Peribacillus sp. FSL E2-0218: one gene and its partners. The protein of the gene in region 4 interacts with the protein of the main gene of each other region in a pairwise test. Links are inferred from orthologs where the notes say so. Each region holds a gene or a part of one and is shown on either strand. Other genes may lie near its edges. The genes, in order: MHI53_RS01575, pknB, hprK and MHI53_RS10900.

Evidence for each region.
Region 1: the proteins of MHI53_RS10900 (region 4) and MHI53_RS01575 interact in binary tests that used the Bacillus subtilis proteins (3 or more experiments, as listed by UniProt). The link is inferred for Peribacillus sp. FSL E2-0218 from one-to-one orthologs.
Region 2: the proteins of MHI53_RS10900 (region 4) and pknB interact in binary tests that used the Bacillus subtilis proteins (3 or more experiments, as listed by UniProt). The link is inferred for Peribacillus sp. FSL E2-0218 from one-to-one orthologs.
Region 3: the proteins of MHI53_RS10900 (region 4) and hprK interact in binary tests that used the Bacillus subtilis proteins (3 or more experiments, as listed by UniProt). The link is inferred for Peribacillus sp. FSL E2-0218 from one-to-one orthologs.

The regions. Positions count from the first base shown.
Region 1 is NZ_CP150304.1:314,119-317,705, reverse strand. The notes cover bases 441-3,273. They hold MHI53_RS01575 (anti-sigma regulatory factor), read right to left. Parts: upstream 2,142-3,273; coding sequence 1,740-2,141; downstream 441-1,739. Other genes in these bases: MHI53_RS01565 (RsbT co-antagonist protein RsbRA), read right to left, coding at 2,504-3,273; MHI53_RS01570 (STAS domain-containing protein), read right to left, coding at 2,145-2,501; MHI53_RS01580 (PP2C family protein-serine/threonine phosphatase), read right to left, coding at 721-1,731; MHI53_RS01585 (anti-sigma factor antagonist), read right to left, coding at 441-661. Also shown: anti-sigma B factor RsbW, read right to left, coding at 1-332; more of MHI53_RS01585, read right to left, coding at 329-440; more of MHI53_RS01565, read right to left, coding at 3,274-3,331. UniProt on the Bacillus subtilis protein: Provides the crucial link between the upstream module (communication of environmental stress) and the downstream module (integration of the environmental signals with signals of energy stress) that compose the signal transduction pathway controlling the sigma-B factor.
Region 2 is NZ_CP150304.1:1,663,487-1,669,515, reverse strand. Bases 598-3,566 are described here. They hold pknB (Stk1 family PASTA domain-containing Ser/Thr kinase), read right to left. Parts: upstream 3,110-3,566; coding sequence 1,085-3,109; downstream 598-1,084. Other genes in these bases: MHI53_RS08025 (Stp1/IreP family PP2C-type Ser/Thr phosphatase), read right to left, coding at 3,115-3,566; rsgA (ribosome small subunit-dependent GTPase A), read right to left, coding at 598-1,061. In the rest of the region: rpe (ribulose-phosphate 3-epimerase), read right to left, coding at 1-178; more of rsgA, read right to left, coding at 180-597; more of MHI53_RS08025, read right to left, coding at 3,567-3,864; 23S rRNA (adenine(2503)-C(2))-methyltransferase RlmN, read right to left, coding at 3,870-4,964; 16S rRNA (cytosine(967)-C(5))-methyltransferase RsmB, read right to left, coding at 4,964-6,029. UniProt on the Bacillus subtilis protein: Protein kinase that is responsible for triggering spore germination in response to muropeptides, signaling bacteria to exit dormancy.
Region 3 is NZ_CP150304.1:4,845,464-4,851,355, forward strand. Bases 1,700-4,531 are described here. They hold hprK (HPr(Ser) kinase/phosphatase), read right to left. Parts: upstream 3,668-4,531; coding sequence 2,732-3,667; downstream 1,700-2,731. Other genes in these bases: MHI53_RS23520 (nucleoside recognition domain-containing protein), read right to left, coding at 1,700-1,867; lgt (prolipoprotein diacylglyceryl transferase), read right to left, coding at 1,895-2,707; MHI53_RS23535 (iron chaperone), read right to left, coding at 3,982-4,353. In the rest of the region: MHI53_RS23510 (acyltransferase), read right to left, coding at 1-268; pyrophosphatase PpaX, read right to left, coding at 265-933; more of MHI53_RS23520, read right to left, coding at 923-1,699; MHI53_RS23540 (DUF4097 domain-containing protein), read right to left, coding at 4,609-5,709. UniProt on the Bacillus subtilis protein: Catalyzes the ATP- as well as the pyrophosphate-dependent phosphorylation of 'Ser-45' in HPr, a phosphocarrier protein of the phosphoenolpyruvate-dependent sugar phosphotransferase system (PTS).
Region 4 is NZ_CP150304.1:2,247,587-2,253,374, forward strand. What follows is about bases 1,663-4,390. They hold MHI53_RS10900 (protein kinase), read right to left. Parts: upstream 3,556-4,390; coding sequence 2,770-3,555; downstream 1,663-2,769. Other genes in these bases: MHI53_RS10885 (cobyric acid synthase), read left to right, coding at 1,663-2,086; MHI53_RS10890 (HU family DNA-binding protein), read left to right, coding at 2,171-2,443; MHI53_RS10895 (hypothetical protein), read left to right, coding at 2,606-2,773. In the rest of the region: more of MHI53_RS10885, read left to right, coding at 557-1,662; MHI53_RS10905 (4-hydroxyphenylacetate 3-hydroxylase N-terminal domain-containing protein), read left to right, coding at 4,458-5,788.

The DNA of each region.
Region 1 (3,587 bases), 1.9 Mb from region 4 along the record:
CTCATAAGTTCGACTTTTTGCCCATTTTCGTATGGTCCGAGACCTTGGCGAACTTCTTCGAAATTACAGCTCTTACCACTATCAGAAACCATGACCTCCAAGCGGTCTGGATAAAGGCCGAAACTGACCTTCACTTCCCCTTTTTCCGAATCCTTATACGCATGCTGCACTGCATTTGTACAAGCTTCACTTGTAGCGATCTTCAAATCCTCGATTTCCTCATACGCAAATCCCATACGGCTTCCTATTCCAGAAAGTGTTAAACGAATGACACCGATGAACTCTGGTTTTGCAGGTATTTTCATTTCGATGTAATCATATACTTGACTCATTCTAACCCACCCTCTGTACCACTTTTTATATCAATGATATCTGCAAGACCTGTAATATCAAATAAACGTCGCAGCCTTTCCGATAAACCAACTAAAGTGAATTCGCCATTATTCGCACGCACGCTTTTGAATGCACCGACAAACACTCCAAGACCCGTGCTATCCATGTAGGAAACTTCAGTCAAATCGATGGTGATCTTGACGTTGTCCCGTTCCGATATCGGGAATAGTGACTCCCTTAACTTCGGCGCAGTGTAAGCATCGATTTCACCTTTTAATTTCACTATAAATTCAGTATTCAATTCATTGACATCTACTGTTATATTCATCCTTGACCCACCTCTTCAAATCCTCTTCATTCTTATATCTATACCCAGAGAAAAAAAAGCTAAACATTTGATTTCAAAATTATTAAGGTGAAATCATCCCTTAGCTGGAAGTTCTGCATTTTCTCCAATTGCTTATATATATTATTCACCATTTCCTGGGCTTGTAGATGCATATTCTTCTTAATGAAACCAATAATTGTGTCCCTTTCTATAAATCCATCATTCGTCCGGCATTCCGTCACTCCATCAGATAATAAGATGATCATGTCCCCACGGTTCACCGTCTTTTCATATTGGCGGTACCTCGTCTTCTTATCGACTCCAAGCAAAAGACCTTTCGCATCCAAATCACTGAAAGTCCCTGAAGCGGCGTCATAATAAAAACCCGGTTCATGGCCAGCCGAAGCATAGGAGAATTTCCTGTCATGCGGATCATATAACCCATAGAACATCGTTATGAACATGCTCGGATCGACGTTATGCTCAACCACACGGTTCAAACTCTCAAGCACACTGTTCGGTTCATGCCGGTGCTCAGGAAGACTATCCATGGCATATTTGATCATGGACATGCACAAGGCCGCAGGGATCCCTTTGCCGATGACATCTGCTATCCCCACTCCGATCCGCTCATTTTCATCTTGGACGAAGTGATAATAATCTCCATTCATCTGTCTGGCAGGAACACTTATCGCCCCAATTTCAAGAGACTTTATATCGGGTATTTCCGTTTCCAAAAGGGTATGCTGCACGTTTGCCGCAATTTCTATTTCCGTTTTCAATTCCTGCTGTTGATGTCTGAGGCTTTGATGTTCACGGTAGGCAATTCCATATCCCATCATGACTTCAAGCAGGAAATCGAAAGAATCCATCACTTTCCCAGGTAAATCGGGGTAAAGTTCCATTAAGTTATTTTTATGCATACTGATGATTTCTTCTGGAGATATATTGTATTTAATATGTAGGCGGCTAATCTTTTGCCCTTGATAGAGTGCCTGCTCATTTTGGTCTTTAAGATAAGTAGAAAGCGCCTCATGATACTTTTTCTCCATGTTCTCCCTATTATCCATAGTCCCCCCTAACGGAGCCATTTCGTAGCGACAATCGTAGTCCCTTCACCTGGTGTCGATTCGATATCGAATTCATCCATCAAGCGCTTGGCACCAGGAAGCCCTGCACCCAATCCCCCTGAAGTGGTATACCCATCTTCCATGACTCTGCGGATGTCCTCAATTCCAGGCCCCTGGTCCTCTGCAATGATTTTCAATCCTGACTTCCCGTTTTGGTTAAGCTTTTCTATGCTTACACTGCCTTGTCCGGCATATAGGTAAATATTTCGGGCCAATTCGCTTATAGCCGTGGTGATCCTTGCCTGGTCGACAGTGCCGAACCCCAGCTCTTTAGCGACATTTCTTCCTAGCTGCCTTGCAGCTACAATGTCCCATTCATTAATTATTTTTACGCAGGATTGGAACTCCATTCTTTAATCCCCCAATTCCTGTTGTAATTTCTCCAGGCCCTTCTCTAAATCTAATGCTGTCATGACATCATCGAGACTGATTCCAAGTTCGATCAATGTTATTGCAACAGCTGGCTGGATTCCCGTAATTACAACCTTTGCCCCCATAAGCTTAGACATACTAAAAACATCGCCTAATACCTTTGCGATAAAAGAATCAATAAAATCTATTGAGGTAATATCTATGACAACGCCATTCGCGCTCGTTTCATGAATCTTATGCAACAAGTCCTCTTGAAATTGAAGGGCGGTCACATCATCCAATTCCCACTGTATCGAGACTAACAAGCAGTCATAAAGCTTTAATATCGGAATCCTCATCCTTATCCCTCCACCTCTACGATCTTGCGGCTCGTTAATTCCAACGCGACTTCTATTCCTTTTTTCAATGTGTTTTTGGTAATCACTTCATTTAGGTTAATCCCAAGATTAACGATGGTTTGGGCTATTTCCGGCCGTATGCCGCATAGGATGCATTTAGCTCCAACCAAACGGACCGCTTCCGCTGCCTGAATGATATGATGTGCAACCATCGTATCCACTACCGGTACACCCGTTATATCAATGAGGACGACTTCGGATCTATGCTGTACCACGCCGGTCAAGAGGTTTTCCATTATCTGTTTGGCGCGCTCCGTATCAATGGTGCCGATCAGCGGCATGACCGTAATACCCTCCAATACAGGAATGAGCGGTGCTGAAAGCTCCTGCAAGGCTATCTTCTGCATCGACACCGTTCTTTCCCAGGTTTGCGTATATATATTGACGATTTCATTGTTTATCGGTGTGGCCCACTTATCCAAATGATTAACAAGATTGACTTGATTATCCGGAGTCACCAGACCCTTTTCCACCATTCCATTAATGACAATCAACGTGAATTTATGAAGTCCTTCGTTGACGAATGTAAGAGGCCATCCCAATTGGACGACTTTCTCGGCAAAATCCGAAAGCTTCAATGTGAATTCCTTGTTCTTACTATCTACATTCGTGATGATCATATCGATAAATTCACTGCTCGTTTGCGTGAACATACGATCAGAAACAACTTTTAGCAGTCTTTCGTCCGTACTTTCCTTCATGATATCCATCCACTCAGTCAGGATGTAATCTTGATTTTGCTTAATAAAATCGTAAACCAATTGATTCATAATATCCTCCCATTCTAACACAATTGCTATGTTTTCCTGTCCTCGTCACAAGGATGTTAACTAACTGTAATGATGTTTCCATCTAGCCTTTCCATAGGTTTCCCCCTGGCACTTTCGTTTTCACTTTAACTATTTACAACATAACTTTATACCCGTTATCCGTTTAAAAAAACATATTTCAAGGAAAACATCACAACCCCGCCCTAATGACGCACCGCTCCAGACGGGTTTGATTGTACACTATTTTTATTCGTCA
Region 2 (6,029 bases), 580 kb from region 4 along the record:
GTTTAGTCACAGGCCGAATGGCTTCCACTATTAACGGTCCGATGGTAATATTCGGAACGAACTGCCCATCCATGACATCCACATGAATAAAATCCGCCCCGCCTCTTTCCACATCAAGGATTTCTTCTCCCAATTTTGCAAAGTCTGCTGATAAAATCGAAGGTGCAATTTTAACCATTTCAATACCTCGGCTTTCTATCTCTGATTTCTTCCAGGAATTGCATATAATGCTCATAGCGATATTGCGGGATTTCCCCGGAAGCGACCGCTTCCTTCACGGCACACCTCGGTTCTTTATCGTGCAAACAAGCCCTGAACTTACAGTCCTCTCCATGCTTATGCATTTCGGGGAAGCAATAGGATAGCCGTTCAGCTTCCATTTCCATGAATTCGAGTGAACTGAAACCAGGCGTATCCGCGACAAGGCCGGAGCCGATATGAATCAATTCTACATGACGCGTAGTATGTTTCCCCCGTCCAAGATGTGACGAAATGTCATCCGTCTTTAAAGCCAGTTCAGGGTTGATTGCGTTTAGCAAAGACGATTTTCCAACTCCTGACTGACCGGCAAATACACTCGTTTTCCCCTCTAAATAAGGAACAAGTTCTTCAATGCCTCCTGTGGTAACCGAGGATGTTTCCAATACCGTATACCCAAGTTTGCGATAATCATTGATGTACTGTGTCAATTTCGTCCGGGTTTCAGAAGTGACCAAGTCCAGTTTCGTCACGACGATAATGGGCTCGATTTCGTTATCTTCGATCAATACGAGGAAACGATCGAGCAGCGCCGGACTGAAGTCAGGTTCCACTGCCGAAAAGACGAGGATGGCTTGATCTACATTTGAAATTTGCGGACGGATCAATTCATTCTTTCGCGGTTTTATTTCGGTAACGGTCCCATCGGTTTTATTTTCCGCCTGGAACACCACATAATCACCAACGAGCGGAGTTACCTTATTTTTCCTGAACACGCCCCGTCCGCGGCATTGAAAAACTTCTTCCCCATCAAGCACATAATAAAATCCGCTAAGTGCTTTAATAATTTTTCCTTCGGGCATAGCCACACTCCTAATTTATATATTTAGTCGGGATAAGAGACAGCTTTGTCGATGATGACCTGATTGTCCCTCATGACTTTATAGCCTGCTTTCTTATCCTGGGAAACCGTCAATTCGATCGTTCGCTTGGCATCTTCCACGATAAAGAATGATTCCTTAGGCTCCGTCATGCTATTATTGATATCCTCAATGAAAATTTGCACTTTTTGCGCTTTGCCAGGTTCAACTGGATCATATTCAATCTTGATTTTCTCCGTTACGGTCTTGGGGGGGATCTCTTCTTTCCCTTTTGAGACGATGACTTTCACCGTACTGCCTTTTTCCACCTTAGTACCCGGTTCAGGCGACTGGGAAATGACCAGTCCCTTCTCGACGGAATCATCGTATACCTCTTCTTCCACATCGATCTTTATTCCGCTTTCATTGGAATAATCATTTAGGCCGGCTTCATTGAACCCCTTGAGATTTTTCAGGCTCAATAAATCTTCCCCTTTGCTTACAGTTAACTCAAGTTCCGTTTCGGAAGCGACGATTTCAGTTGCGCCCGATGGCGTCTGATCTATGATGGTACCGGCAGCACTTTGATCAAATTTGTAGGTCACGATCGTGTTTTTGAATCCCATATTATCAAGCAGGGATTTAATATCCGAGTAATTCCGGCCTTCATAGTTGGAAAGCGATATCGTTTCTTTACCTACACTTTGATAGATATCGACCTTTGCACCTGCCTTGACGGTTTTCCCTTCCTTCGGGTTGGTTTTGATCACCAGTCCCGCTTCAACCTCTTCATCCTCGATCTCAATGGTTTCTCCGACGACCAAATCCAGATTAAGCAAATCAGTAATTGCATCATCCAATTCCTTCCCTTTAAGGTCAGGGATCGTCACTTCCTTCGGGCCCAAAAGGGATGGTCCTAACGTGACAGATAAGACAGCAAGCAGTGCGAGGACTAAAAAGATGGTTACCAAAATAGCTGGCATTCTCTTCCGTTTTTTGTCCTTTTGTTTCGTCTTCATTTTTTGTTTTTTCTGTTTCTTTTGTTTTTTGTTCACTTTCATGGCTTCGACCGAGTCATCTTCAGCATCGTCTGCATAGACTGCCGTATTTTTCTCCGGCCCTCTTATAATCGTCTCATCAATACTCGAGAGCTGATCATCCGTGATGACAGGTATCGCTTTCGTTGCATCATGGTCTTCCGGTATCGTAAAGGGCTGCTCATTTGAACGCTCAGGATTCAACGACGTACGAATGTCATCTTCCATTGAATCTACGCTTTCATATCGGTAATATGAATCCTTCGCTGTCGCCCTCAAAATAATATTTTCTACACTCTGGGGTATTTCAGGGTTCCACCGTTTGGGCGAAGGGGTTTCCGATTGTAAATGTTTAAGCGCTATCGACACGGCTGATTCACCGGAAAAAGGCAATCTACCCGTCAGCAATTCAAACATGACGATGCCAAGGGAGTATATATCCGATTTCTTATTGGCCATGCCGCCCCTTGCCTGTTCCGGAGATAAGTAATGGACGGAACCCAAGACGGCGTTCGTCTGAGTAATGTTGGTTGCACTCAAGGCCAAGGCAATTCCAAAGTCTGTTATCTTGACAGTTCCTTCTTTATCGATCAATATGTTCTGTGGCTTGATGTCACGATGGATGATCCCATTATGGTGGGCATGGGAAATCGCTGCCGTAATCTGCTTCATGATATCCAAGGCTTCATCAACTGGAATCGGATAATATTTTTGTATGTATTGCTTAAGTGTAAAGCCGTCCACATATTCCATGACGATATAATAGATGGCATCTTCTTCTCCAACATCATAAATACTTACGATATTGGGATGGGCCAAACTGGTTGCCGATTGAGCTTCCCGGTTGAAGCGCTTGATGAATTCTTCGTCATTGTTGAAGTCCATGCGAAGGATTTTCAACGCAACATCCCTATCCAAAATCATATCCCTTGCAAGGTAAACATTCGCCATGCCACCGCCGCCGACCATCTCGATCAGTTTATAACGGCCGTTGATTCTTCTGCCAATCAACATTCAATTCACCTGCTTTCGCTTTCATCAGTAAATTGAACAAGCACAAGGGTGATATTATCTTCCCCACCGTAGTGATTGGCCTTGTCTATTAATGATTTTGCCTTTTCTTCAAGAGGCTGCCCATTTGTAACCGTTTCTTCAAGCTCCTGTTCATTCACTTTATTCGTTAGTCCATCCGAACAAAGCAACAATAAATCACTTTCTTCGAAAATGACCGTCGTGATGTCCATTTCAACTTGCTTTTCCGTTCCCAAGGCTCGTAATAAAACATTTTTTCGTGGATGGTTCTCGGCATCTTCCTTCGAAATCTGCCCGGAACGGACCAATTCGTTAACGAGTGAATGATCTTCCGTAACCTGTTTAAAGCCACTCTCATTGTACAAATAACATCGACTGTCCCCGATATTGGCGATGGTCGCAAATGTATCAGTACATATTGCAGCAACAACGGTGGTCCCCATACCCTTACACTCTGTATGTGACTCGGCATATTCAAAAAGCGAATGATTGACCAAGAAGATTTGCTGTTTTAGCCACTCCTCGGCATCATTTGCCGTTTCGATCCCGCCGGATTCCTCCCATCCCTTTTTCAAAAGGTCAATCGTCATCGCACTTGCCACATCCCCGGCACGGTGGCCGCCCATGCCATCTGCAACGATGGCAAGGCGAACGCCTTCCGAGTTTTTAAAGATTCCGCCATTATCTTCATTATGCTGCCGGACTTTTCCACGGTCTGTTTTAAATATCGCCCTCAATAGGGTCACCTCGTCTCTTCTTTGCGCTCCTTGGCCCGAAGCTGGCCGCAGGCTGCGTCGATATCACTGCCTTGTTCCCTTCGGATCGTCACATTGATACCGCGCTTTTTCAATGTTTTTTCAAACTCAAAAATCTGATCCCGAGGTGTACGTACATAGTTGCGTTCCGGTACATAGTTAACCGGAATTAAGTTGACATGGCATTTGATCCCGCTTATTAAATTGGCTAATTCTTCGGCGTGTTCGACTGTATCATTTTCCCCGCCGAATAGACCATATTCAAAACTTACACGGCGCCCTGTTTTTTCAGTATAGTATTTTATGGCTTCAATCAAGTCGGGAAGTTTGTAAGCCTTGTTGATTGGCATCAATTTACTTCTCAATTCCGTGTTTGGTGCATGCAGGGAAACCGCAAAGTTGATTTGCATGCTCTCTTCTGCAAATTTATAGATTTTAGGAATGATCCCGCTTGTAGAAACGGTAATATGACGGGCCCCGATATTCAAGCCTTTTTCATGATTTATATTCTTCAAGAATGACATCATATTATCGTAGTTATCGAACGGTTCCCCGATTCCCATGATGACGACTGAGCTGACACGTTCTTCCACTTCGTCAAGTGCTTGCTGCACTTTAACGACTTGGGCAACTATTTCGCCTGCTTCAAGGTTTCGCTTCAATCCACCCAGTGTCGATGCACAGAAGGTACAACCAATTCTACAACCAACCTGTGTTGTCACGCAAATGGAGTTTCCGTATTCGTGGCGCATCAATACCGTTTCAATCGAATATCCATCATGGAGTTCAAATAAGAACTTCATCGTTCCATCATTTGACGTTTGCTGGATCAGCGTTTTCAAGGTAGTGAAGGTAAAATGTGATTCCAGCTTATCGCGTAAAGATTTCGATAGGTTGGACATATCTTCAAAGCTGGAGACGCGCTTTTTATAAAGCCAATCGTATACTTGCTCGGCCCGGAAAGCCTTCTCGCCATTTTGAATGATCCATTCTTTAATTTGGTGAAGCTCCAATGAATAGATGGATGGTTTTTCTGGTGTTGTGTCTTTTCTTACTCTGGATGATTTGGTTATTTCTGCCATTACAGCACCTTCTTTCTAAAACTCGCAATAAAGAATCCGTCACTGCTAAAATATTGCGGAAAAACTTGCAGCGTATTGCCCTCGATAAACGGCTGAACGCTCTCGGGCATTCTTTCTGACAGCGATGGATCGCTCTCGAAATCCGGGTGGTCTTGCAAAAACGACATGGCCACTTGGTCATTTTCTTCCCTATCCACCGTGCATGTGCTATATACTAAACGTCCGCCTTGCTTTACCAGCGGTGCGGCAGCTTCCAATAATTGCTTTTGTATACTTGAGAGTTTCATTATATCATCTTTTGTTTTTGTGTACTTTACATCAGGCTTCCGGCGCATGACTCCCAACCCTGAACACGGAGCATCGATCAAGACCCGGTCGAACCCTTCTTTATTGAAGTGTTCCTGCACTTTCCTGCTATCGAGTGCCATAGTCTTGATGTTGTTCCTCAGTTTTAGCCGCTCTGCCTGCTCCTTGATGAGCTTGACTTTATGCTCATGAAGATCCAGCGCATAGACTTGTCCAGTCGTCAGACCTTCTGCAATATGGGTCGTTTTCCCTCCAGGAGCAGCACAGCAATCGAGAACAGCATCATTATCATTTGCCCCCAAAGCATGAGCAACAAGCATCGAGCTTTCGTCCTGGATCGACAGGTAGCCTAGTTTATAACTTTCTGAATGGGCAAGATTGCCTCTATAGCTGACGATGGCTTCGGGGACGACTTCACTTGCTTCGACGTCATATCCCTCTTCCCTTAATATGCTCATTAATTCATTGCGGGAAATCTTCTTTAAATTGACCCGTCCCGTTTGCAATGGGGCCGTTAAGTTCACTTCGCACATTTCCTTGGTTTTTTCATAACCAAATTGCTCCACCCAGCGTTTGATCAACCAGACTGGATGACTCACTTCGATGGAGAGCCGTTCAAGATCATCTTTGATGGCATCAAGGGAAGGAACACCATTTCTCTGGATGTTGCGAAGCACGCCATTGACCATCGAAGATGTCCCTTTATGTCCGCGTTTTTTGGAAATTTCAACTGCCTCGAAGATGATCGCATGGTCCGGC
Region 3 (5,892 bases), 2.6 Mb from region 4 along the record:
TATTGTAACCAATGACTGTATTCTTACCCACTGATATTTTCTCCGGAAACATCACATCAGGCATGACCATCAAGGCAAAGGAAGTATGCTTTCCGACCTTCATTTGCAAAAATGTCCTGTAAAGCCAATTCTTCATGCCTAGAAATGGTGTATAACGGGCTAGCTGGATCACGATAAAGTTCTTTACCACCTTCCAGAAGGGAACCGTCTTGTACACATGCCATAATGAGTTAGCCCCTTCAACTGGATGGCGGGTCGTGCGTCTCATCTTTTAGCCTCCGTGAGGTTTTCAATCTCGACGATATTCAGGAGATCAGCCATATTTTCAAGCATATAATCCGGTTGATGACTCTCCAGATACTCCCGGCCTTTAATCGACCAGGCCACTCCTGCCGTTTTTGTACCTGCATTCTTCCCGCCCAGGATATCATGATAGCTGTCGCCAACCATGATCGCTTCTTCAGGAACAGAGCCAAGCTGATTGAGCGCCTTTACTAGTGGCTCTGGATCAGGCTTTGCGTTTTCCACATCATCCAGCGTGACCACGACTTCAAAAAACTGATCAAGATTGCTTAGTCGCAGTCCCTTTTCGACGACATCGCGTTTCTTCGTCGTAACGACCGCCAATTTATAGCCGGCCTGCTTCAACGTTTGGACGGTTTCATAGACTCCGTCAAACTGTGTCACGAGGGCATCATGGTTCTTCCAGTTATGTTCGCGATAGAAAGCGATCATTTCCTTCACCCGCTCCGGGTCAATCGACGTAAACGTATCGGTCAAGGTCGGACCGATAAATGGAATGATATCCTCCCGCTTGAACTGACCGGGACAAAAATGGTTTAACGTTTCAGTAAAAGATGCAATGATCAACTCATTTGTATTGATCAAAGTGCCGTCAAGATCGAATAATAATGTATTTATGTTACTGCTCATATACAGCTTCCTTTCTCTGTACACTGTCAGACCGATTCCAAATATACGCAACGACCATCGTTAGAACGATGGCGGTGAGCAACCGAATAACTAACAACGGCAAGACCGGAATGCCCAGTGGGATGAAAATTAATGTGTCTTCAACGACAGCATGACAGGCCACTAAAAAGATGAAGGCAATGGTCATATCCTTCTTCGAGACGTTGTCTTCTTTCGCTGCTTGGATCATTACGCCTGCCCCATATGCCAAGCCGAGGGTAAGCCCTGTAACGAATGGCATGGAAGCATTCTGCTTCATGCCCAGCACTTTCATGAACGGAGCGAGTGCTTTCGAGAAGGCTTCCAGCCATTTTAAATCTTTCATGATTTGAACCACGACCATAAGCGGAATCACGATGAACGCAAGCTGGGCGATGCCGGAAAGTGCCTGAACGACGCCGTGAATAAGGATTGCGCCCATTCCGTTAACCTCGGCCGTTTCCCCGATGGCCATCCCTTGAGCCATTTCTGATCCGCCATGCCAAACAAGGTTAATGACGATAGCTGACAAGAGAGCAAGCCCGATCCGGACTGTCAGGATGATCCACAGCTTGACTCCGGTTTTCATCGCCACGCCTGATTCAATCAATAAATTATGTGAAAATGATAGCATCATCGCGATGATGAATACTTCTTTCACGGTCAGATCGAGCGTCAAGATACCGGCAATCGCAGCATATAGGTTCAGGAAATTCCCTAATACGAGCGGTATCGCAGCGTCCCCTGGAAGACCGATGAGATTCATCAGGGGCGCTATCACCCCGATGATCCACGGCAATACAGGCGTAAATTGAAGCACGGTGACGATCAGCGTGACCGGAAATATCACCTTGCCCAACGACCAGGTTGTATTCAAGCCAGAAAGAAGCCCCTTTTTAACCGAATTCCCTATCACTATGTCCTCTCCCCTTACTGTTGATCCCTATGCATCCATATATCTTTTGTCGGCTTTCCCGCTTACCCTTCGATAAATGATAAGGGCTAAGGCTGCAGCTACCAAAGCGATGGAGATCACTTGTGCGATTCGCAGTGACTCCGTCAGCATCAAGCTATCCGTCCGCAAGCTTTCGATGAAAAAACGGCCGACTGAATACCATAATACATAGGTCAAAAAGAGCTCTCCCCTGCGCAAGTTCACTTTTCGCAGACTTAAAAGGATGATGACCCCGATGATATTCCAAAGCGATTCATACAAAAAGGTCGGGTGATAATACGTACCATTTATGTACATTTGATTAATGATGAATTCCGGCAAGTGCATATTTTCCAGGAAGGACCTCGTTACCTCTCCGCCATGGGCCTCTTGATTCATGAAATTACCCCAGCGCCCAATCGCCTGCCCCAGCAATAGGCTCGGAGCGGCAATATCGACCAGCTTCCAAAACGAGACCTTCTTCACCTTGGCAAAAACGATAGTGGTCAGCACCGATCCAATTAGTGCACCGTGAATGGCAATTCCGCCATTCCATATTTTTATGATATCCCCTGGGTTTTGTGAATAGTACTCCCACTGGAAAATGACATAATAAATGCGGGCACAGATGATGGCGACCGGGACGGCAAACAAAATCAAATCCGTAAAGATTTCCTTATCAAGACCTCTTCGCTCCGATTCCCTCAAAGCAATGATAAGTCCCAATAACACACCGAACCCGATGATCAGTCCATACCAGTGAACCTGGATCGGTCCAAGATCGATCGCAATCGGATTCAGCGGCTGTATTCCTTGTTCCATTATGACCCCTCTTTTCCATACCGTTTAAAATTCTTCAAGTTCCGGATCGGCAATCGCATGATTCAAGCGATCCGAAAATTGTTCTGCCGCATTGACCCCCATCTTCTTCAGGCGATAATTCATGGCTGCCACTTCAATGATGACGGCTAAATTTCGACCTGGACGAACAGGTACGGTTATTTTCGTAACTTCCGTATCGATGATCTTCATTTTTTCTTCATCAAGGCCTACACGATCATATTGCTTGTTTTTTTCCCATAGCTCCAAGCTGATGACGATTGATATCTTCTTATTGCTGCGGACTGCGCCAGCCCCAAACAGCGTCATGACATTGATGATTCCCAAGCCTCTTATTTCAAGAAGGTGTTCAATTAAATCCGGGGCGTTCCCGACCAATGTATCCTGGTCTTCCTGGCGGATTTCAACACAATCGTCAGCGACGAGGCGATGCCCCCGTTTCACTAATTCCAGGGCCGTCTCACTTTTCCCCACACCGCTTTTCCCGGTAATCAAAACACCTAAGCCATATATATCGACCAATACACCATGAACGGCCGTGGTCGGTGCCAACTTGCTTTCAAGAAAATTGGTCAGACGGCTGTATAACCGTGTTGTCTTCATATTCGATTTCATTACGGGAACCGATTCCCGCTCAGAAGCTTCAATCAACTCCTGCGGCACTTCCTGACCGCGGGTGATGATGATGCCTGGAGTAAAGTCCCTGCACAGCTCTTCCATTCTCTGTACACGATCCGCTTCATTCAGGCGATTAAAAAAGGACATCTCCGTCATTCCTAAAAGCTGGACCCGATCGGCAGGATAATAATCAAAAAAACCGGCTATTTCAAGACCTGGACGAGATAAATCACTTGTGACGATCGGTCGGTTAATTCCTTCTTCCCCACTGATGAGCTCTAGACCCAACGCTTCAACGATATCCTTTGTACGGACTTTTGCCATATATCTTTCCTCCTTCTGGAGCGATGCTGTTTTTCGAGATACTTTTACTATTTTAGCATTTTTCTGTTAATAACCAAACAAAGCATGATCTTATTTAACGTTTTTTTTGTTTCACTTAACTTTCAAACGAAAAAGGCCCGCAAGCGTACGGGATGATTCAAAGTGCCGGTCTGGAATACGGTTTGAATAAAACGATGAAACAATAGAAAAGAGCCACACATTCTGAAAAAAGCCTGAACGGAATGTGTGGGTATCCTGATAAAATGACTAGATATGGTTGGGTACGATTAAAGCGACCGAACCGAGGAGGTGTTTCATTTCCGCCAAAAAGTTGAACAGTCTGCCTTATCCATAATGTTAAACTCGATCATTTTCTCTAGTAATGCAAAATCAACCGGACCATCCCACCGGATACGTACCAACTGCTTTGTATGATCATAGCCAGCCTCTACAATTTCATTGGAAAAATGATTAATCCCTGCCGTTTCAGGGGCTACTGCCAGATGATGTTTAGCTACGCTAAAGCCGATAATATATGTGCCATGATCGGTGAACATAGGCTGATTCCACGCAATCTTCGGGGTTAAGTTTGGGAATGTCCCACTTACCCAAGCCAAAACCTCTTCCGTTCGCACCCTATGCTCTGGGTTAGCGATATTGTCCAAATACTCAGAAAAAACGTCCATATCCTTCTCTCCTTTCTAAAAAAATCTTATACGCCCTGCCGCATCGGTCAGTAAGAATCACCAGAGTCCGCAGGCTTTTTATAGATTTTAAGTTGCTCTTGCAGATGCAAGAGTGGTCACTTTACTATCACTGGCAACGATCCTTTAGACAATCATATCCAACGGTCCGGCACGGTGCAACCTTATTTCAACCCGATCCCCAGAGTCCCCATCTCGATCTAAAAAGCCCGCCAATTCGAATTGGCGGGCTTTTCATCAGGAAACCGTGATCGCTGCAGTTTTTGTTTCTGCAAACACGTGAAGCAAAGGAACCTCTTCTTTAACCGTCTTGAACTTAAGAACCTTTTGGACAACATCACTTTTCTCCTCGATGATGGTCATCCCTTCCAGGGTCACGTTAAAACTGCCCAAATTGGATTTCAGCTCTCCTTCAATCGCCTTACCCGGCGGCAGGTTCAGCTGGACCTTTCCAGTAATTGACTTCGCATGTATGGAATCGCAATCCATTCCTGAATTATGACAAACGATTTCGCCATTGAATGTTTGGACATCCAATTTCTTGAAGTATCCATCAGCTTTAATCGCGCCGTTTAAAGTCTCCGCTTCCAGGTCAGTAAAGTTCGTATCTGATATGGTGATCGTCCCGTTACCGGTTTCCAGTACACACGAATCACCATTACCTTGCAGGATATGAATCGCTCCATTCGCGGTTTTGGCTTTAAGGTTCTCTGATTTCAAGGACTCAGTCGTGATGGCACCATTGAACATTCTTACCTGTATGTCCTCATACTCCTTCCTGGGGATATACATCATCGTATCGACCTTCACCGCTTTTTCGCTGACCTTGAATGTGATCTTTCCATCCTTAATCGAAAAATCCACTTCATCCAGGAAACTTTTTCTCGCAGCTTCGATATCTTCCACCCGGTATACCTTTGCCTGACATTCAACCCGGACATCCTGCTGATCCCAAGTCGCGATTTTTATTCTTCCATTTGCTATATCGACATCCACTTCGTTCAGGAAATCATAATCATGCTGAAAAATATGGCTGACTTCCACTGATTTGCCGAAGTTGAAATCAAGGTCGGTATCTTTTATTTTCTTAAAAGCACTCTCAACGAAATCAAGAATCTTATCTTTCGATGACTGGATATTCTTCTTAAACGTATCCTGAGTGCTTCCTTCACTTTTCTTTTCCACGACTACAGTCGATAATTCATTTTGCAGTACCTGCCCTTTTGCTTCACTTTCCTGACTGGCTTTCTCCAATTCTTCCAATAGGCCCATGGCTTCGTCCGCGGATAGCTTTCCATCCTGAATCATTTCTAGAATCTTCTTTCTTTCCTCCTGCATGAACATTCCTCACTTTCTTCTATCATTTTATTCATACATACGCCTAGATATCTAAAAAGTTTCATAAATCCTGTTTTTACCATCATTCGACAAAGTGAACTGACATTCTCCGAAACGGAAAATATGATATTCCCCCGGAAATATTCTGCTTTCCCAGCATTTAATCAAATGATTGATTAAATG
Region 4 (5,788 bases):
TTAATAAAAAGGAGGCGGCTTTTCATTTTCCCCACTGCAAATCTTCCCCAACCAATTTCATTAGTACCGGCAATATATCTGCTTAACATTTGCAAATAACTTACCAAACATGCAGCCGATTCCTTTGTTTTCGTTGCTAAAATTTCCGGTTAGAGGGGCTACCAGAGATGGACGGAAGCGTATGAACCATGTTCCCGAGCATTGAAATGGTCAAATCGATGCCATTTATCATCGTTGTGCTCCTATATACAATCAATGTGAACGTCTATAGGCAAATGAATGAGTGATGCGAAATGAATTTTTCTGATATATACTGGAAATAACAGATGCAAAAAAAGACGAAACAGGCATCTATTGTTCAGGCTCTGGAAAGGTTCATATATAAGTTCCTGGACTGAAGCTGTCTTGCCACTGGCGTATGATCATTGACGACATCTGTAATGGTTCGGCATAGGCAAGTGGCCATTACAGGTAAGAAGGCGTGACGGTGCTTATGAAGGTGAAAATGGGGTATCATCGGCGTGTAGTCAAAGACTTGAGGTATAGGGGGACTGAAATGAAGGCACGATCGATCATGATACAGGGAACGGCTTCTGATGTAGGGAAAAGCTTGATTAGTACGGCACTTTGCCGAATTTTTGCCAATAAAGGGTACCGTGTCGTTCCATTCAAATCGCAAAACATGGCCTTGAATTCTTATGTAACCGTGGAAGGCGGTGAAATAGGACGGGCCCAAGGAGTGCAAGCAGAAGCGGCAAGGATCGTGGCAACCTCCGATATGAATCCCATTTTGCTGAAGCCAAAACGGGATATGGTTTCGGAGGTCATCGTCCACGGAAAACATTTTCTTGATATGAATGCCATGAACTATCGAAATCAGTTTGTTCAAGAGGCGATGCCGATCATTCGAAAGTCAGTCAAAAAACTGCAGCAGGAATACGACATCATCGTTCTTGAAGGAGCAGGCAGCCCTGCGGAAATTAACCTTAAAGACCGGGATATTGCCAATATGCGGATGGCCCACCTTGCGGATGCCGCTGTCATTTTAGTGGCCGATATCGATCGTGGCGGAGTATTTGCGTCCATCATCGGGACACTCGCCTTATTGGATGATGATGAACGTGATCGTGTAAAGGGAATCATCATCAATAAATTTCGCGGCATACGTGAATTACTGGACGACGGCATCGAATGGCTGGAAAAGGAAACCGGGATCCCAGTCCTCGGGGTGTTACCTTATTTAGACGTGAACATCGAAGCGGAGGATTCGCTGGCACTATCATCCTTACGTTTCAAAAAGCCTGAAAAGGGTGAATTCCCCATCGATGTAGCGGTTTTGAGATTCCCGCACATCTCCAATTTTACCGACCTGGACCCTTTTTTCGATGAACCGGGAGTGGGTGTCAGGCTTGTCGGAAATATCCATGAATTAGGAAATCCAGACCTTCTTATCTTGCCTGGCACAAAAAATACGATCGAAGATTTAGAATGGATGAAGCGTGCGGGAATGGATGGTGCCATTAAAGAGCTGCGTGAGCTTGGAACGGTCATTGTTGGAATATGCGGCGGTTTTCAAATGCTCGGGACGAACCTCTTCGATCCCGACGCGGTCGAAGGTAAGGGGGAAAACGCAGAAGGTCTTTCACTTCTGTCCGTGGAAACCATTTTTCAAGCGGAAAAGAAGACCGTGCAAATGGAAGGTGTCCTTGCTTCAGGGATTATGGAAGGCGAAATGAAGCTGGGCGGCTACGAGATTCATTTAGGTCAAACGACTTTGGATCCACAAGTACAGCCCTTTCTTTTATTGAAGGATGGAAGAAAGGATGGGGCCATATCGGCGGACCAGAAGGTTTTCGGCACATATCTTCATGGCATATTCCATAATCGCCTATTTACGAGATTAATGGTTAACCAAATACGACGGAGCAAGGGGCTGGATGAAGTGATGGAAAACATTCAAAGCGACTCAGAGCATCGGGAGGAGGCTTATAATCTCTTGGCCTCCCACTTGGAAGAAAACATTGATATGGATACCATCTATCAATGGCTGGAACTTGAATCAATGGAGGATCAAACTTTTAATTAGCCTTATTAAGTGACAGACGCATAGAAGATATGTTATGTTGTCTTCTCTACATATTTTTTAAGAAAAAAAGGATGAGGTGTTCATATGAATAAAACAGAATTAGTAAGCAGTGTGGCAGCACAAGCTGAATTGACAAAAGACGATGCAAAAAAAGTGGTGGATGCATTATTTGAAACGATCACGTCTACACTTGCTAAAGAAGAGAAAATCCAATTAGTTGGTTTTGGTACATTTGAAGTGCGTGACCGTGCAGCTCGTACTGGAAGAAACCCGCAAACCGGTGAAGAAATTCAAATTGCAGCAAGCAAAGTACCCGCTTTTAAAGCAGGTAAAGAATTAAAAGAAGCTGTAAAATAATAGATGAACGCAAAAAAACCTGGCGCTGTAAAGTCGTCAGGTTTTTTTTTGGTGCTCCAATGAATGAAAAAAACTTATAGTACATATTAATGAGGTTTATACTGTGACTATGTTAGGCTAAATGAATAACAGGCTTTAAATCCAAAAAAAGAGGTGAAAGATATGTTGAAGAAAATAATGAAAAAGATCAAACAATTTTCCCAAGGCAGCAGTGAGCGAAGACATGGCCATTACCGCAGGGGCAGCAGCAGCAGCAGCCGGGGGTATAAGCGATCTCCCTTGAGCGGCAGTGACCGCTACAAGAGAAGAGGACGCGGCAGCAGCAGCTAATTCAAGGCCTTGGAATATAATGCAGCCTTCAGGTCAATGGCAATTTCTTCGATATCCGAATATGGCTCTTGGATGCTTAATAGCCTTTTCAGGATATGCACCGTTTCTTTTTCTAACGAAAGCTCTTCTGTCCAAGGAAGGGTTTTTTTGTTTTTGGCGGTATACGTCGTATAAAGGACATATAGGAGTATTTCCCCCAAATCATAAAAATCCTGCCGTTTCATTTCCAAAACAAGTTCATCCGTGATATCTGTCGAAACGAATCGTTTGGACAACCCAAAGTCTATTAAAATGGGCTGATGGTTCTGCAGCAGTATATTTGGTATCCGTATATCTTGATGGACAATTTCATGGTCATGCAAATAAGCTACCAATCCCGCCAGCTCAGCAAGGAAAAGCAGGGCTTCCTTCTCAGTGAACGTTTCATGATTGTAGAAAATATGGTCTTCCAAATTATCTCCTTCAATGAATTCCATCACAAAATAAACATTTTCGCGGTGCGTGAATTCCTCGTGAAATGTGGGGATGCTTTCATGGTCCAGGGCTTGTAATATGGAGATTTCCTGTTCGAACTGTTCAAGATCTTTTTTGCTGCGGCGTTTGCTTTTCCGGAGCTGTTTGATCACGATTTGTTCATTCGCTTGCCAATCCTTGCAAAGATAAACGATACCGTAGCTTCCTTTTCCGATGACAGTGGTGATTTCGTAGCGGTTATGTAAAACGACTCCTTTTTTTAAGGGCTTATCCACAAAAAATTGATAGATTTTTCTAATGGTACGCAAAATTGAAACGTCCCTCACCCCTTTCATGCATTCTAATAATGACCATTTAAAAATGAATCATGGCTAGTGTACCACTGAATGATGAAAATGAGGTAATGTAAGAGATGATATGGTTTTAGAAATCAGTAAAACAACGGTAATTACAAGCTTCGAAAAAACTCGCGAGTAAAGTGATTGGATTCGAGGGCAAACTACCAACTTTCACTAGTATATGTCACCAATTATTAAGAAATCTTCCAAATTGACGAGTGATTGCCCAAGGTCAACAGTAAAACAATCAAACTAACGAGTTAACGTCCTGTTACACGATAATTCATCATGTAAAAAAGCTTTTAAAATTTTTTTCAAGATTTCATAATGTGAAATTTAACAAATTTTTTTATTTTTTACATTTAATATAATGATCTCATAATAAAAGCGTAGGAGGTGAAAGGATGAATGGGCACGAGTTGAGAAATGGTTTGGATGAACTCCCATTCGGAGACCCGATAGTGAGCTGCTTTGTGGGAAATTCCAAAAGGGCATGACTGTAAATCCATTTACTTCGGCTTCCCTGGACCGCCGCTTGCTTTAGTATTCATTCATAAAGAAGCAAAAGCCTGCACTAGCATTAAAAATAAATCTTTTACCATCAATAATTTGTCAGATGAACAAGAATCCCCATTGCATGGAAATCTGCAGGAAGCCCGCTTAAGATTGATGGGGGGAATGAAGGATTTCACCATAAATAAATGGTAATGCTGCCTGGCCGGAATGCAAACATGGAGAGAGTATGACGCTGGTGATCATGTACTGTTCAAAGGTGAAATACAGGAGATATTCTTTGATCATTTGGAAGCGCTTACTTTTTTATCGAGTGAAAATGGAAGCTACAAATCAATTTGTAAGTTAGGGGAGAATTTATGGGGATTAAAACCGGCGCAGACTATATTAATAGAATTAAATCCAGAAAGCCAGAAGTCTGGCTTGGTGGAAGAGTAATTGAAGATATTCATAATGAGCCAATTTTTAAACAGCCGATACAAGAAATTGCAAAGCTTTATGACATTCAACATGATCCGGAATATCAAGATGATATCACCCATATTTGCAATGAAACCGGAGAACGTGTTAACAATGCTTTTTTATTCCCGAAGACAGCGGAGGATTTGCAGAAAAGAAGTAAATTATTTGAAGTGTACGCCAGGATGACATATGGACTAATGGGGAGAACGCCGGACTTTTTAAATGTCGTGATCACTTCCATGGCACATAATTCCTGGTTTCTTGATCAATACAACAAAGACTGGTCTAAGAACATCCATGATTATTATACCTATATTCGTGACAACGACCTTTTCTTGACGCATGCAATCATTAATCCTCAAAATGATCGAAGCAAGCAATCTCATGAACAAAAGGAAATATATACCCACTTAGGGACAGTTGAGGAAAAAGAAGAAGGAATACTGGTCCGCGGTGCAAAAATGTTAGCCACACTTGCACCCATTACAGATGAAGTGATTATCTATTCTTTCCCAGGCTTCCTACCTGGGGATGAACGTCATGCGGTGGCCTTTGCACTGCCGATTGATACACCTGGACTTCGTATAATTTGCCGGGAACCAATGCAGGACGGAACACGCTCGATATTTGATCATCCTCTGGCCTCCCGCTATGAGGAAATGGACGCTCTGCTAGTATTCAATGATGTCTTGGTTCCTTGGGATCGTGTCTTCTTATACAACAATGTGGAGGCTGCAAACCGCTTGTATCCAATGACGGGAATCGCCGAACAGCCTGCTCACCAATCTGGGGTGCGTGGATATATTAAATTGGCGTTTGCCGTTGAAGTCGCTTGTAAAGTGGCAGACTCCATCGGGGTTGATGGATTCCTGCATGTTCAGCGTGATTTGGGTGAACTTGTGCAATCTGTCGAAGTCATCCGTTCACTGCTCCGGGTAGCCGAATATGAGTATGCGATTAATGAATACGGTGAGGCTCGCCCAAATCCGGATGCATTGGAAACGATTCGTGGTTTCCTTCCTGAGATGTATCCCCGTGCCATCGAGATTATCCAGACCATCGGAGCTGGCGGCCTGTTGATGTCTCCGACTGAGGCCGACTTTAATAATCCAAAATTGCGAGTAGATATCGATAAATATTATGGAGGGCGAAGCGGAGTTACAGCGGAAGAGCGCGTTCGGGTGTTTAAACTCGCGTGGGATTTATGCGGCGAAGCATTTGGGCAGCG